Regions from separate parts of the Methylotenera sp. 1P/1 genome, predicted to be linked through region 2. Evidence: riboswitches for the same ligand, from Rfam matches in the RefSeq annotation. Region 2 holds a riboswitch; the other holds the start of a gene.
What was found. A riboswitch is a leader RNA that binds a small molecule or an ion and turns the genes downstream of it on or off. The one in region 2 is predicted to bind cobalamin.

Region 1: linked by a shared signal. The riboswitch ahead of A3Q3_RS0112800 (ribonucleoside-diphosphate reductase subunit alpha) and the one ahead of A3Q3_RS0110160 (TonB-dependent receptor) in region 2 are both predicted to bind cobalamin.

The regions. Positions count from the first base shown of each region.
Region 1 covers NZ_ARWC01000001.1:2,630,612-2,638,278, forward strand. Annotated here, with positions in the region: gene metE (5-methyltetrahydropteroyltriglutamate--homocysteine S-methyltransferase) at 1-2,028, shown strand, start outside; cobalamin riboswitch at 2,227-2,450, shown strand; gene A3Q3_RS0112800 (ribonucleoside-diphosphate reductase subunit alpha) at 2,616-5,435, shown strand; gene A3Q3_RS0112805 (ribonucleotide-diphosphate reductase subunit beta) at 5,587-6,720, shown strand; gene mnmA (tRNA 2-thiouridine(34) synthase MnmA) at 6,813-7,667, opposite strand, start outside.
Region 2 covers NZ_ARWC01000001.1:2,118,601-2,126,267, reverse strand. Annotated here, with positions in the region: gene A3Q3_RS0110190 (glutaminyl-peptide cyclotransferase) at 1-482, shown strand, start outside; gene A3Q3_RS0110185 (pyridoxamine 5'-phosphate oxidase family protein) at 542-1,195, opposite strand; gene A3Q3_RS0110180 (EVE domain-containing protein) at 1,244-1,702, opposite strand; gene A3Q3_RS0110175 (DUF2237 family protein) at 1,767-2,126, shown strand; gene A3Q3_RS0110170 (cell division protein ZapA) at 2,596-2,898, opposite strand; gene A3Q3_RS0110165 (hypothetical protein) at 2,898-3,128, opposite strand; cobalamin riboswitch at 3,224-3,437, shown strand; gene A3Q3_RS0110160 (TonB-dependent receptor) at 3,591-5,531, shown strand; gene A3Q3_RS0110155 (hypothetical protein) at 5,609-6,196, shown strand; gene bluB (5,6-dimethylbenzimidazole synthase) at 6,253-6,930, shown strand; gene A3Q3_RS0110145 (cobalamin-binding protein) at 6,927-7,667, shown strand, end outside.

The sequences.
Region 1 (7,667 bases), 510 kb from region 2:
CCACCGTTTGGTGAAAAAAATGCACCGCCGGAGACTGCATATTTTGCATTAGCGCGTGGCAATATTGAGCAACCCGCCATGGAAATGACCAAGTGGTTTGATACCAACTATCATTACATCGTACCTGAGCTGAATGCGGAAACACAGTTTTCGGTAAATGCACATGACTTCTTAACCCAACTAGACGAAGCGCAAAAGTTAAATGCCAACGTAAAGCCTGTGTTGTTGGGGCCGGTCAGCTTTTTGTATTTAAGCAAAGCTAAAGGCATCCATGCGCTGGATTTGTTAGATGGGCTAGCCCAGCAATACGCGCATTTGCTGCAAGAGCTACACATTAGAAAGATTGAGTGGGTGCAAATTGACGAGCCCATTTTTGCGCTGGATTTAGATGATCAATGGTTAAAAGCGTTTCAGCGTGCTTATGCTTGGTTAAGAACGCAGCGCCCTAAACTATTGCTAACGACTTACTTTGCCAACATCACGCGCTACCAAAGTGTGATTACTGATTTACCAGTGGATGGTTTGCATATTGATGCAGTGCGTGCGCCAGAACAATTACTGCCATGGGTGAACGCATTGCCTGCCTACTGGGTGCTTTCTGTCGGGGTGATTGATGGCCGCAATATTTGGCGTAACGATTTGGACAAAACGCTCGCGCTCTTGGCAGTGCCCGCCGAGCGTTTAAAAGAACGTCTGTGGATCGCACCAAGCTGCTCACTGTTGCACACACCAGTCACACTTAGACATGAGCAGCAGTTAGACAAGGAGCTTAAGTCTTGGTTAGCATTTGCCGATGAAAAGTTAGATGAGCTTCATATTTTGGCGCAGGCGATTAATCAAGGGGATGCCCCAGTGGCTGAGGCACTTGCACAATCACGGCAGGCGATTGCTAGCCGCAAAGCATCTACCCGCGTGCATGATCAAACGGTGCAAGCTAGGATTGCCAACATTGATACTGTCAATGAAAACCGCGCCAGTACGTTTACAACGCGCCAAGCTATGCAAAAAACACGCTTGCAATTGCCGCTACTGCCTACCACTACCATTGGTTCTTTCCCGCAGACTGCAGATATCCGTGCCGCCCGTGCAGCTTTTAAAAAAGGCACGCTGCCACAAACGCATTATCACGCCAAAATGCTGGAGCACATTGAGTATGCGGTTCGTCAGCAGGAAGCACTGGAGCTGGATGTGCTGGTACACGGCGAAGCCGAGCGTAACGATATGGTGGAGTATTTTGGTGAGCAATTGGCAGGGTATGCCTTTACTCAGTATGGTTGGGTGCAGAGCTATGGCTCACGTTGCGTAAAACCGCCAGTGATTTATGGCGATGTGTATCGACCAACCCCCATGACCGTGGAATATGCGCGTTATGCACAATCGCTCTCAGCCAAACCGGTGAAGGGCATGTTGACTGGTCCGGTGACGATGTTGCAGTGGTCGTTTGTACGTGACGATCAGCCACGTTATTTGACTGCACTGCAATTAGCGCTAGCCATCCGCGATGAAGTGGCCGATTTACAACAAGCGGGGATTGCCATTATTCAAATTGATGAGCCAGCGTTGCGTGAAGGCTTGCCGCTACAAAAAGCCGCGTGGGAGCATTACTTAAATTGGGCAGTGCGTGCATTTAAGTTATCTGCCAGTGTGGCAGAAGATACGACACAGATTCACACACACATGTGCTACGCAGAGTTTAATGATATTTTGCCAGCTATTGCGGCCATGGATGCGGATGTGATTACCATTGAAACTTCACGCTCAGCAATGGAGCTATTAGATGGCTTTGGCGCATTTGCCTACCCGAATGAGATTGGCCCTGGTGTGTATGATATTCACTCGCCACGCGTGCCTACGGTAGCCTCAATGGAAAAGCTGATGCAGCGTGCGTTGGAAGTGATTCCAGCCGATCGTTTATGGATCAACCCGGATTGCGGCCTGAAAACGCGTGGGTGGCCAGAAACGATGGAGGCGTTAGCACACATGGTGCAGGTTGCAAAAAATCTGCGGACTTCTTTGACAACTGCTTAGTCCAATTGAGTGAAATCTAGCGCATAAGGTCGTGTGCGTTAGGCCACATAAAAACCTCATGGAGACATGAGGTTTTTTTAATTTTAAATTAATTTAAAGCTAATTTAAAACTTGAATAAAATCAAAGCGATAATCAATTTTAGATAAATATATTCAATATATTGTGTTTTTTGTATTGATAAACCACATTATATTGGGTTACATTAACGTCACTACGGTTTTCAACTTTTTATCAAACGTTGAAATAAAAGGGAATTCGGTACGGGTTAACATGTAATGTCTAACCTCAAGCCAAAGCTGCCCCCGCAACTGTAATTAGCGAGTTGTTTTGATTAGCTGCCACTGCATTGTTTGATGTGGGAAGGCCTAAAAACAATGAAGACCTAAGAGCCAGGAGACCTGCCGTCAGTATTTTCACCTTGATTGCGTGAATATTTTTGATAACGTTTGAGGCGGGGTGTCCTCGGCAGATAGAGTGTTGCACTTTGCACAAACACTCTGCCAGCTGGTCTTTTTTGAAGCTTACTGTTTAAACAAAATGTGAGCACATCAAAGGCATACCTGCCCCTTTTTTAAGGGAGCTATCCATGGATGATGTAAGAACATCAACAGTAGAAACATCACAATCTGGCCAACATCCGACTTTACAAGTCATCCGCCGTAATGGCGCAGTGGTGGCCTACCAACTCGACAAAATTGCCATTGCCATTACCAAAGCGTTTTTAGCGGTAGAGGGCAATCAAAGTGTGGCTTCGCAACGTGTGCGTGATCAAGTGGCTACACTCAGCCAATTGGTAAATACCGCATTGTTGCGCCGTATGCCAGCAGGTGGGGCAGTGCATATCGAAGATATTCAAGACCAAGTAGAGCTGGCCTTGATGCGCAATGGTAACCACGATGTCGCACGCGCTTATGTGCTGTATCGCGAAAAGCGCAATGCCGAACGTGCTGCCGAGAAAGCCAATGCCCCAGAGCAACAAGCGCATCACATCAATATCAATATCGACGGCAAGCTTAAACCGCTCAATATGACCATGCTAAATAACATGGTGGAAGAGGCGTGTGTGGGTTTGGGCAGCACAGTGAAACCGAGCGTGGTGGTTGAGCAAGCCGTACGCGATTTATACGATGGCATTGGGTTTAACGAGGTGCGTAAAGCGCTGATTCTTTCTGCACGTAGCCTGATTGAAACTGAGCCTGCCTATAACTATGTGACCGCGCGCCTGCAGTTGGATTTGGTGCGTGCGGAAGTGCTAGGTGGTGCGGTATCGCATACCGAAATGGCCACTGCTTACGCTGCTTATTTTCCACGCTATATCAAGATTGGTATTGAAGCCGATTTACTAGACCCGCGTTTAGGCCAGTTTGATCTGGAAAAACTAGGTGCAGAATTAACACATGACCGTGATTTTCAATTTGGTTACTTAGGTTTGCAAACCTTGTACGACCGCTATTTCTTACATGTTGAAGAGCGCCGTATTGAATTGCCACAGATTTTCTTTATGCGTGTGGCCATGGGCTTGGCCATTAATGAAATTGATCGCGAAGAACGCGCGATTGAGTTTTACCACTTGCTCTCCAGTTTTGACTTTATGAGCTCGACACCTACGCTATTTAACAGCGGTACATTGCACTCACAATTATCTTCCTGCTATTTGACGACGGTGAGCGATGACTTAGAAGGCATCTACCAAGGCATTAAAGAAAACGCCTTGCTACAAAAATATGCGGGTGGTTTGGGTAACGATTGGACGCCAGTACGTGCACTAGGTGCGCGCATTAAGGGCACCAATGGCAAGAGCCAAGGTGTGATTCCATTCTTAAAAGTCGTGAACGATACCGCAGTCGCTGTCAATCAAGGCGGCAAGCGCAAGGGTGCAGTGTGCGGTTACTTGGAAACTTGGCATCTGGACATTGAAGAGTTTCTAGATTTACGCAAAAACACTGGGGATGACCGTCGTCGTACGCACGACATGAATACCGCGCATTGGATTCCGGATTTGTTCATGCAACGCGTGACTGAAAATGGCGAATGGACATTGTTCTCACCTTCTGATGTGCCTGATTTGCATGATCTATACGGCAAAAAGTTTGCTGCGGCTTACACCGAATATGAGCGTAAAGCCGATAACGGTGAAATCAAATTATTCAAGCGCGTGCCGGCCTTGCAAATGTGGCGCAAGATGCTGTCGATGTTGTTTGAAACAGGCCATCCTTGGATCACATTTAAAGACCCATGCAATATTCGCTCACCACAGCAACACGTGGGCGTAGTGCATAGCTCCAATCTTTGTACCGAAATCACACTTAACACATCGGATACGGAAATTGCCGTGTGTAACTTGGGTTCGGTCAATCTATTGCAACATCTCACGCAAGAGGGTGATGCGCTGATTATTGACCAAGCCAAATTGGCTGCGACCACTAAAGTAGCGATGCGCATGTTAGACAACGTGGTGGATATTAACTTCTACGCCGTAGGCAAAGCGCGCAATTCTAACTATCGTCATCGCCCGGTGGGCATGGGCATTATGGGTTTCCAAAATGCACTGCATGCCATGCGTATTCCTTATGCATCACAAGCGGCAGTAGAGTTTGCGGATCGCACCATGGAAGCCGTGTGTTATCACGCCTATTGGGCATCGACCGAGTTGGCAGAAGAGCGTGGCGCATACTCCAGCTTTAAAGGCAGCTTGTGGGATCAAGGTATTTTGCCATTCGACACGCTTGATTTACTGACGACAGAACGTGGTGGCCATGTAGAAGTCGACCGTTCAATCACATTAGATTGGGCTGCATTACGTAGCCGTATTGCTGCAGTCGGTATGCGTAACTCCAATTGCGTGGCCATTGCACCGACAGCGACGATTTCTAACATTGTTGGCGTGTCTGCCAGCATTGAGCCGGAATATCAAAACTTGTACGTAAAATCCAACTTGTCTGGCGAGTTCACGATTGTGAATGAGCAATTGGTGAATGACCTCAAGGCCCGCGGTTTATGGGATGAAGTCATGGTGTCGGACTTGAAATATTACGATGGCTCCTTGGCTAAAATCGAACGTGTACCTGCAGATTTAAAAGCACTGTATGCCACAGCGTTTGATGTAGACCCGAGCTGGTTAGTAGAAGCTGCCGCGCGCCGCCAAAAATGGATAGACCAAGCACAATCGCTGAACCTGTACTTTGCTGTGCCATCAGGCAAAAAATTAAATGATATTTACATGTTAGCGTGGTTGCGTGGCTTAAAAACCACTTACTACTTGCGCTCAATGGGGGCAACGGCTGCAGAGAAATCGACCGGTACCGGTGGCGAACTCAATGCGGTATCTGCAGGTGCGATGAGTGAACCAGAGCTGGCGCCTAAAATGTGCAGTATTGACAATCCAGAATGCGAATCATGCCAATAGAAAAATAAAACTTCGTCGCGATACGGCGTTGTGATCAAAATTTTTTCGCTTACATACTGAATGTATGCCGCGCTCATAATTTTCTCTCACGCCTAGTCTCGCTTAGCACTTTTAATTTTCTAGCAAAGTTAAATTAAGAATAGGAAAAAACATGCTTTCATTTGATGAAGATATTGTACAAGAAGCAGCAACACCCAACTTGACTGTGGTAGAGCGTAAACCAGCGCCGCCAGCACCCAGCTTGGCAGCCAATCAACCTGCATTCACAGGCCGTGTGAATGCTAATGACAAACGTATGATTAACGGTCAAACCGATGTGAATCAATTGGTGCCGTTTAAATACCACTGGGCTTGGGATAAATACTTGGCGGGTTGCGCTAACCATTGGATGCCGCAAGAGGTCAGCATGAGCCGCGACATTGCACAATGGAAAGACAGCACCGCGCTGACTGAAGATGAGCGCTTAATCGTTAAACGTAATTTAGGGTTTTTTACGACAGCAGACTCACTGGCGGCCAACAATATTGTGTTGGGTACATACCGTCATATTACTGCGCCAGAATGCCGCCAATATTTGCTGCGTCAAGGATTTGAAGAGGCCATCCACACGCATGCTTACCAGTATATTGTGGAAAGCTTGGGGCTGGATGAGTCAGAAGTGTTTAATGCTTACCAAGAAGTGGCGAGCATTAAGGCCAAAGATGATTTCCTGATTCCGTTCATCAATACACTGACGGACCCAGCGTTTAAAACCGGTACGCCAGAAGCCGACCAACAACTACTGCGCTCACTGATTGTGTTTGCCTGCATCATGGAAGGCTTGTTCTTTTATGTAGGCTTTGTGCAGATTCTAGCGTTAGGTCGCCAGAATAAAATGCAGGGCGCGGCCGAGCAGTATCAATACATTTTGCGCGATGAATCCATGCACTGCAATTTTGGTATCGATGTCATCAATACCATTAAGCTGGAAAATCCACATTTGTGGACCGCCGAATTCCGTGATGAAATTCGTAGTTTGATTCAACATGGCGTAGAGCTGGAATATCAATATGCGGAAGCGACCATGCCGCGTGGTGTCTTGGGTTTAAATGCTACTATGTTCAAAGAATATCTGCGTTTTATTGCCAACCGTCGTTGTCAGCAGATTGGTCTGGATGCGTTGTACCCAGGCGCTACCAATCCATTTCCATGGATGAGTGAAATGATTGACCTGAAAAAAGAGAAAAACTTTTTTGAAACACGTGTGACCGAATATCAAACCGGTGGCGCGTTAAGCTGGGATTAGTAGTCTTAGGTCTTAGCATTTGCAATGTCAAAAGGGTGGCTTAGCCACCCTTTTTGGTGATATCAATGATTGGTTTAGCCTATTGGCCTAACTTATAGCGCCCCAGTAATGATGCCGCCGCCCAAACATACATTGCTCTCATACACCACAGCGGACTGGCCGGGTGTAACCGCCCATTGCTTTTGACCAAAACGGATATCCACCTCTTGGGTATCTACAGCATCTATTTCACAGGGGGCATCGGGCTGGCGGTAGCGTGTTTTTGCTGCGTACACCCAGTTGGTCTTGGGTTCTTCACCGCTAATCCAATGTAACTGCCCAGCTTTGAGGCCGTCACTTTGCAATAACGGATGGTCGTGACCTTGCACCACAATCAGCTCGTTTTTGGCCATGTCTTTAGCCGCTACAAACCAAGGCTCGCCATTGCTTTCACGGCTACCACCGATTTTTAGCCCTTGACGTTGCCCCAGCGTGTAATACATCAAGCCTTCATGTTGGCCGACCAGCTTGCCTCCCGGTGTTTTCATATCGCCCGGTTGGCGCGGCAAATAGCGTTGCAAAAACTCTTGGAAAGGGCGCTCACCAATAAAACAAATGCCAGTGGAGTCTTTCTTTTCTGCGTTGGCTAAGCCTGCTTCGCGTGCCATCTCTCGTACTTCGCGCTTAAGATAGCTACCCAGCGGGAATAACGTTTTTGACAGTTGCGCCTGATTCAAGCGGTGTAGAAAATAGCTTTGATCTTTGCTGCCATCATCTGCTTTGAGCAATTGGTACTGACCAGCTTGTAATGGATTTTCACGCACTTTGGCATAGTGACCAGTGGCGATTAAATCTGCCCCCATGCCCATGGCATGGTCTAAAAACGCTTTGAACTTGATTTCTGCGTTACACAGAATATCCGGGTTCGGCGTTCTGCCAGCCTGATACTCTTCTAGAAAATTGGCGAA
Region 2 (7,667 bases):
AAGATGGTAAATTGGTAAAAACCATTCACACGCACGAGTATGGCGACCGTCCACGCGGCATCAAAGTTTCGCCCGATGGCAATACCTATGTGGCCACATTGGAGTTCGGCAATAAGTTCTTAGTACTGGATAAAGACTACAACGTGTTGCGTACGGTTGATACTGGTCAAACGCCTTACGGCATTGCATTCAACCATGCTGGCGACCGCATTTTTGTGGCCACCAATAAAGAAAAAGCCCTACAAGTATTTGATGCTAAAACCTTTGAAAAAATCAAAGACATTCCAACCGGCAATCGTTGCTGGCACTTTAGCTTTACGCCGGATGACAAACAAATTCTGTTAGCGTGCGGTAAGTCAGATGCTCTATTTGTCATTGATGCAGAGAAGCTTGAAGTCACCAAGCAAATAGAAGTGAAAAATATGCCTTGGGGTTTGGTCACTTATCCGAAAGCCATGGGTAGCTTAGATACTAAAAAGTAATTTCGTTTAGCTAAACAAAAAAGGCGCTTCATGCGCCTTTTTTATTACATGCTTTCAAGTTAGCCCTTACCTTGCTGCACCAACTCACCGTACTGCTCCGGCGAGATTAAGCCTTGTTGCGCCGCTTTGGCTTGGGTATCTGCATCCAATACCGGTTGCAACGGTTCAATGCGCTTCCACTGCGCGATGGGCGTTTCACAGTGGGTTTGCGGCACGTATTGACTGGCTTGCTGACGAGTATAGCGGTGAATATAACGCGGACAATTGATAAACATCTCTTCTATTGTCACTCGCACAATCAACTGTGCTTCGTGGTATTCCACCAGCAGTGGATCCTGCTTATGCACGCTGGCAGTACCATGCACGCGCACGCGATGCGGCGTTTCAAAATCGATAAATAGCATGCCGACTTTATGGTTTTGTGTCATGTTGCCCATCGATAAAAACATGCCATTGCCATCATAACTGGGGAAAGCCAAGGTCTTACTGTCCACCACTTTTACAATTCCCGGATTGCCGCCTTTATAAGAGCAAGTTGGGAAACCACGATGATCAATGGTGGTCAGAAAGAACATATCACGGCTTTCAATAAACGCCTGATGTTCCGGCAATACCTCTGGCACGACAATAATGCTATTGACTGCATCGGCCAAAGCCGTGGTATCGAAATCCGCCTGCAATGCCCGATGTTGCGGTCCGTATAAATCTGACATGCGCTACCCCTGTAATGTTGTAACTTAGTTTAAATAATGCATCGTGCCCTACTTTAATAACTCCAGAATATACGCCCAATCTTTGGGATCTACTGGCGTGATGGACAACCGATTACCGCGCTGCAAAATGCGTAGACCCTCTAATGCCGGCGTTTCCCGCATCTCCTTTAGGCTGAGCAAGCGTGTTTTACGTACTAGTTTTACATCGACATTAAACCAGCGCGGTGTTTCCTGCGTGGCTTTCGGGTCAAAGTACTTATGACCTTGCACAAATTGTAGGCGATCCGGGTACGCCAATGAACTGACCTCACAGATACCAGCCACGCCGGGCTCCTCGCAATTAGAATGATAGAACAACACCCCATCACCCACTTGCATCTGATCGCGCATAAAATTACGTGCCTGATAATTGCGCACACCATACCAATCTACCGTTTGATTCGGTCTGGCCGCCAAATCATCAATTGAAACATCCCCCGGCTCAGACTTCATTAACCAATAACGCATCTCTATATCTCGTCTAATCATTTTCTCGTATCATACGATGGACTTAGTTTTAAATGGAATAGCAATGGCAAAAAATGTACTTGGCACACCACTACAAACGTGTAGCACCAGCCCGATGACCGGATTTACACGTACTGGTTGTTGTGAAACCGGCCCGGAAGACAATGGCAGTCACACCGTATGCGCACAAATGACAGATGAGTTCTTGGCATTTTCGTTCTCCAAAGGCAATGATCTTTCCACCCCAAGATTAGAGTTTGGATTTACCGGACTCAAAGCCGGAGATCGCTGGTGTGTGTGTGCTGCACGTTGGCTGGAAGCTTCAGAAGCAGGCTTCGCCCCGCCTGTGGTGTTGGAAGCTTGTCACGAAAGATGCCTAGACATTGTGAGTCTGGCGGATTTGAAATATCACGCACTGAGATAAAGATAAAAACAAATTCAGAAAGTTTTGAATTTACACATCAAAATTTAAGGTGTTTGAGTGGTGCTTTGCATAACATCAATTGAGACGAGGCATTTGAGCAACCTTGTTCAAGCGAATCTAAAACAAGGCACTTGAGCGAACGCAATACACTAAGTACGAGGAACGAAAGTAACGCAGTGTCAGCGAGACTTCAACAAGGTTAATTCTCTTTGGTGTTACCTGAGCCGTTAATCCTGAACCAAAAAAGTTCAGGTGGTAACAGCCTAAAGCGCTTTAGGTTCACTCACCAAGGGCTACTTAAAAGCAGACCCAATTTAGAGCGATCACACCGCACCCGAATAGCCGAAACCTATAACAAAGACTAGTTCAAGGAATTTAGACTCAGGCAACACCAAAGAAAACGTTACGCCAAAAGATTATGTTTTAGGATGTTAAAACGTATTTGTGACGTTGAAATGAAGTGATTTGGCTACAACAGCTTATTTTGCAAAGAAATCGCCTCATCAATCTGGTTTTGCATAGTAAACATCCTACGCTTAATATCACCCACGTCAACTCCACCAGATTTAGTATTCAGCAACTCATGAGAAATGTTCAGAGCTGCCATAATAGCAATTCGTTCCACGCCCACAATCTTTCCCGCATCGCGAATTTCGCGCATTTTATGGTCTAAGTAATCCACCGCTTCCAGCAAGCCCTGACGCTCATCGTCTGTGCAAGATACTGTGAACTCACGACCCAGAATCTCAATATCAATTGGTTTTGAAGCCATTAAGATTGCCCCTCAGCCGGCAAAGTGCCAAGTAAAGTTTCCAACTGGTCACTGGCTTGCAGCATATTGCTTTTAAGACGTGCAGAGTCTTGCGCCGCTTTGGTCAGTTCAGATCGCAATTGCTGATTCTCATCGCGCAACGTTGCACAAACGCCGATGAGTTTACTCACTTTGTCTTCTAAACTTTTTAAATCAATCTCCATGCGCCCACTATAATTGAAAAAATTCATTAGCGTCAATAGCTAACGTTCACTATTCAAAGTGAATTAGCATGTTTCAAAATTTCTGTTGTATAAAAATTTTTAAGTCAGCGGTTACTTCGCTATAATAACGCCTGTTGTTAGGTGCTGGCATTGCATTTCTGCAATCCGGTGAAACTGGGAAACAGGTGCATTGTGTTTTACGCAATTATTCCTGTGCTGCCCCCGCAACGGTAAGTGATTTGAGATTTACCACATGCCACTGAGCTACATTCGCTTGGGAAGGCGTAAATCAGATTGTCACAAGCCCGGAGACCGGCCTACACAACATACGCTCAATCATGGGCAAAGTTTGGAAATGCCGCGGGGTGACGGTACATCAAAACGAGTGCCATGCGTTATTGCCCCCGTTGCGGTCTGTTCATCTCAATGTATTCCCATTCATACAATGCATCTTGCATGCGGGGACGCGTGTACATCAGGGAAAAGAGAATGAACAAAACTATTATTGCCAGTCTGATTGGACTGGCTTTCAGCAATACTGCTTTTTCGGCAGAAAATATCGACTTAGACGAGATTACGGTTAAAGCCAACCGCTTTGAGCGCAAAGAATCTGAAACCACTTATGCTTCAGAAATCCATACTGCAAAACAAATTGAGACATCTGGCGCACCTACGTTATACGATTATCTGACACAACAAACATCCTTAAATGTGTCACCTAACATTGGCAACCGTGCAACACCCGCGATTAACATGCGTGGCTTTGGCAATGAGAATGGCTATCAAAATGTGGTCATCACAGTGGACGGCCAGCGATTAAACAATATCGATCTACAACCTGCTTTATTAGCAGGCATTCCATTAAGTAATATTGAGCGTATTGAAATCAGCAAAGGCAGCGGCTCTGTTATTTATGGCGATGGAGCAACTGCTGGTGCGATACAAATCTACACTAAAGCTAAGTCTGGGGTAACCGTGAATACCTCTTTAGGTAACTTTGGACAAAAAAACCATGCTATTTCAGCAGGCATTTCAGAGCAGTACATTGATTTATCAGCTAACCTAGCCCATGACAGCTATGACGGTTTTAGCAAAAAAGACGCCTCTGGCCATAAAGATCAATTCACAAGTAACAGTCAAAACGCCAAACTCAAGATTAAGCCTACCGATTTTTTACGCTTCTTTGCGGAGGGTACCAGCTCACGCAATGATATTCGTTATGTGAACCCAATGACGAAAGCACAATTTAAAGATGACCCTAAGCAAGCTAACGGCACTTACAATCATCAATCATTCGATACCGACCAATGGCAATTGGGTGCTGAGTGGGACATTCTTAAAAACCTGCAATTGCGTGCAGTGCACTATAACGAGGACAAGTTCTCAGAGTTTATTTCTGCCACCCCCTCTACTGCAAACTCCATCTACAAGAGCAACGACATCAGCTTACGCTATCAGACAGACAGCTTTAGCCTGATTACCGGTTATCAGAACTTTGATGGTGAGCGTAACCGTTTTAGTGATTTCTTTGGTGTAACCTCTGACAAAACCACCAAGAAAAACGAAGCTGTGTACATACAAGGTGAAGTAAAGTTAGCTGATTGGACCCTCTCTGGGGGGGCGCGCGATGAAAGTGTGCGCTACAATTTCAAACCCGTCATCAACCCATTTGGCACAGCAGCAGCCAAAGAAAAACAGGATATTGATGCTTGGGATATTGGCGTGAATTATAAAGTTAACTCAAGCTTATCCATTTTCACCAATTACAACCAAGCCTATCAAGCGCCTGACATTGACCGTTTATTCGGTTTTGGATTTGGCTTTAATGGTTTTATCGAGCCCGCTAAAACCAGAACCCTCAATCTAGGCCTCAATCACATCAGTGATAAAAATCGTTTAAAAGTGACTACGTTCTACACCAAACTAGATGACGAGATTTTTCTCGATGTTGCTACCTTCTTGAATACCAACATTGATAGATCCCACAAATATGGATTTGAGATTCAGGACTATTTCCAGATTAATGAGCAATTGAGTACATCGCTTATTTATAACTACACGCGCGCTAAAATTGATCGTGAAGATCGTGGTGCTGGCGCCTACAATGGCAAAGACTTACCAGGTGTGCCGAAGCATTCTGTCGTCGCGAATTTAAATTGGAATTTTTTCACAAATGCACATCTCAACTTAAATCACACATGGCGTTCACGTGCCTATGCGTTTAATGATCTTGAAAATAATTTTGATCAAAGACAGAGTGCTTATGAGTCAACGAATATTGCTTTAAATTACCAGTTCAAAAATATTCAGCTATATACGGCTATCAATAATCTGTTTGAACATGAAAACTCCATACAAGTCGCTGATGACTCTATCTACCCAGTAGACTTTGTGCGTACATGGCGTATTGGTATGAAGGCAGATTTTTAACCAGGGATTTATGATTAAAGTGACATAGTGGTATGATTAGATTTTTACCACTATGTGCACTTGCAATAAGAGATACTATGTCAAAAAACTCGGCTTTAAGCGTTAAAACCCAACTGTTAGTTGCTGCGGCAATTAGCTTTTTTATGCTACTTACACGCGGTAGCCACGTGCTCACTAGTGTTGCACTGCCAGATGCAAGCTTAGCGCTGTTTTTGTTGGGTGGTATATATTTAGGCAGCAAGTTATCTAGCCGCTTGCTGTGGTTTGCTGCTTTTTTTACGTTAGCAACGGTGATTGATTTTGGTGCCGCCGCATTTGATCCAGCACAAGGCTTTTGCTTGACCAATGGCTATTGGGGATTGATTCCAGCCTATGGCGCGATGTGGTTGGGTGGTGTATGGTTAGCCAAACAAAATGACGCATTCAACCTTCTGCCTTATGTATTGGTAAGCCTGGTGACCACTTTTATTGCCTTTGTGATTTCCACACAAACCTACTATCTATTCTCTGGTCGCTTTCCAGCGAACGGTGTGATCGAATCTATGCAACATGGTTGGGAATATCTGCCTAGCTGGGTGGGCTTCTCGATGATGTATTTTGCCATCGCTTGGCTTACTGTCTTGGCTTTTCGCAATATCAAAGCACTTCAAACTTCGAAAGTGTAATGCGCTATGTTTGTACAAAAAGCCGCTCATATTAAGCGGCTTTTTTTATCGCTCAAATGACTAATCGACACGCTTATACCGAAGCCGAACAAGCCGCTATTTACAAAGCCATTGCGGAGCGACGCGATATGCGGCATTTTTTGCCTACGCCTATTGCGCCAGAACTACTGACTAAGCTATTACAAGCCGCCCACCATGCGCCTAGCGTGGGTTTGATGCAGCCTTGGCGTTTTATTCGTATCAGTGACCCTTCTTTACGCAAAGCCATTCATGCACAAGTGGACGCAGAACGTATTAAAACTGCGCAAGCCATTGGTGAGTTTGAAACTACTGCTCGCATGGCAGAGTTTATGCGCTTAAAAGTAGAGGGCGTCTTGGACTGCGGCGAGGTGCTCGTTGCCACTTTATGTGACCACAGAGAAAAACATATTTTTGGCCGCCGCACACTACCCGAAATGGACATAGCCTCCGTCAGTTGCGCTATCCAAAACATGTGGTTAGCCGCACGAGCCGAAGGCATTGGCATGGGCTGGGTATCGATGTTTGACCCTGTGAAACTCGCTAAACTACTTAATATGCCCGATGGCGCAAAGCCAATTGCTATTTTATGCTTAGGTTATGTCAATAGCTTTTACAAAGCGCCGATGCTGGTTGAGGAAGGCTGGGCCAAAGAAAAACCACTTGCTGAGATGCTCATGGAGAATCAATGGCAAAATGATGTGGAGTCCAAATGAAAGCCTTACCCCAGCGCATTGTTTGTTTAACTACAGAAACGGTAGAAGTGCTTTATTTATTAGGCGAGCAAGATCGCATTGTCGGCATTTCCGGCTACACCACACGCCCAGCAATTGCACGCCAAGAAAAGCCCAAGGTCTCAGCCTTTACCACTGCCAAAATCGACAAGATTTTAGCGCTAGCTCCCGATTTAGTGCTTGGCTTTTCTAATCTACAAGCCGATATTGCTGCGTCGCTCATTCAAGCTGGCATAGAGGTACATGTGTTTAACCAACGATCTGTTGACGATATTTTACGCATGATACTGACCACTGGCCGCTTAGTTGGCGCAACCGATAAAGCTGAAACCATTGTGCAAGATATTCAGCATCAAATTGAAACAGTACGCAACTCAGCTGCCAATTTACCACGCAAACCCAAGATATATTTTGAAGAGTGGGATGCGCCCATGATGTGTAGCATTCGCTGGGCAGCTGAGTTGATTGCGATTGCGGGCGGTGAAGATTGTTTTCCTGAGTTAAGCCAATATCACAGCGCGCAAGATCGTACAGTCACCCCAGCACAAGTGCTAGCGCGCATGCCAGACATTATTATTGGCTCTTGGTGTGGTAAAAAATTTCAACCAGAACAAGTGGCGGCACGCGAAGGTTGGCACAACATACCCGCCATTAAAAACAATATGGTATTTGAGATAAAATCAGCTGATATTTTACAGCCCGGCCCATCCGTATTTACA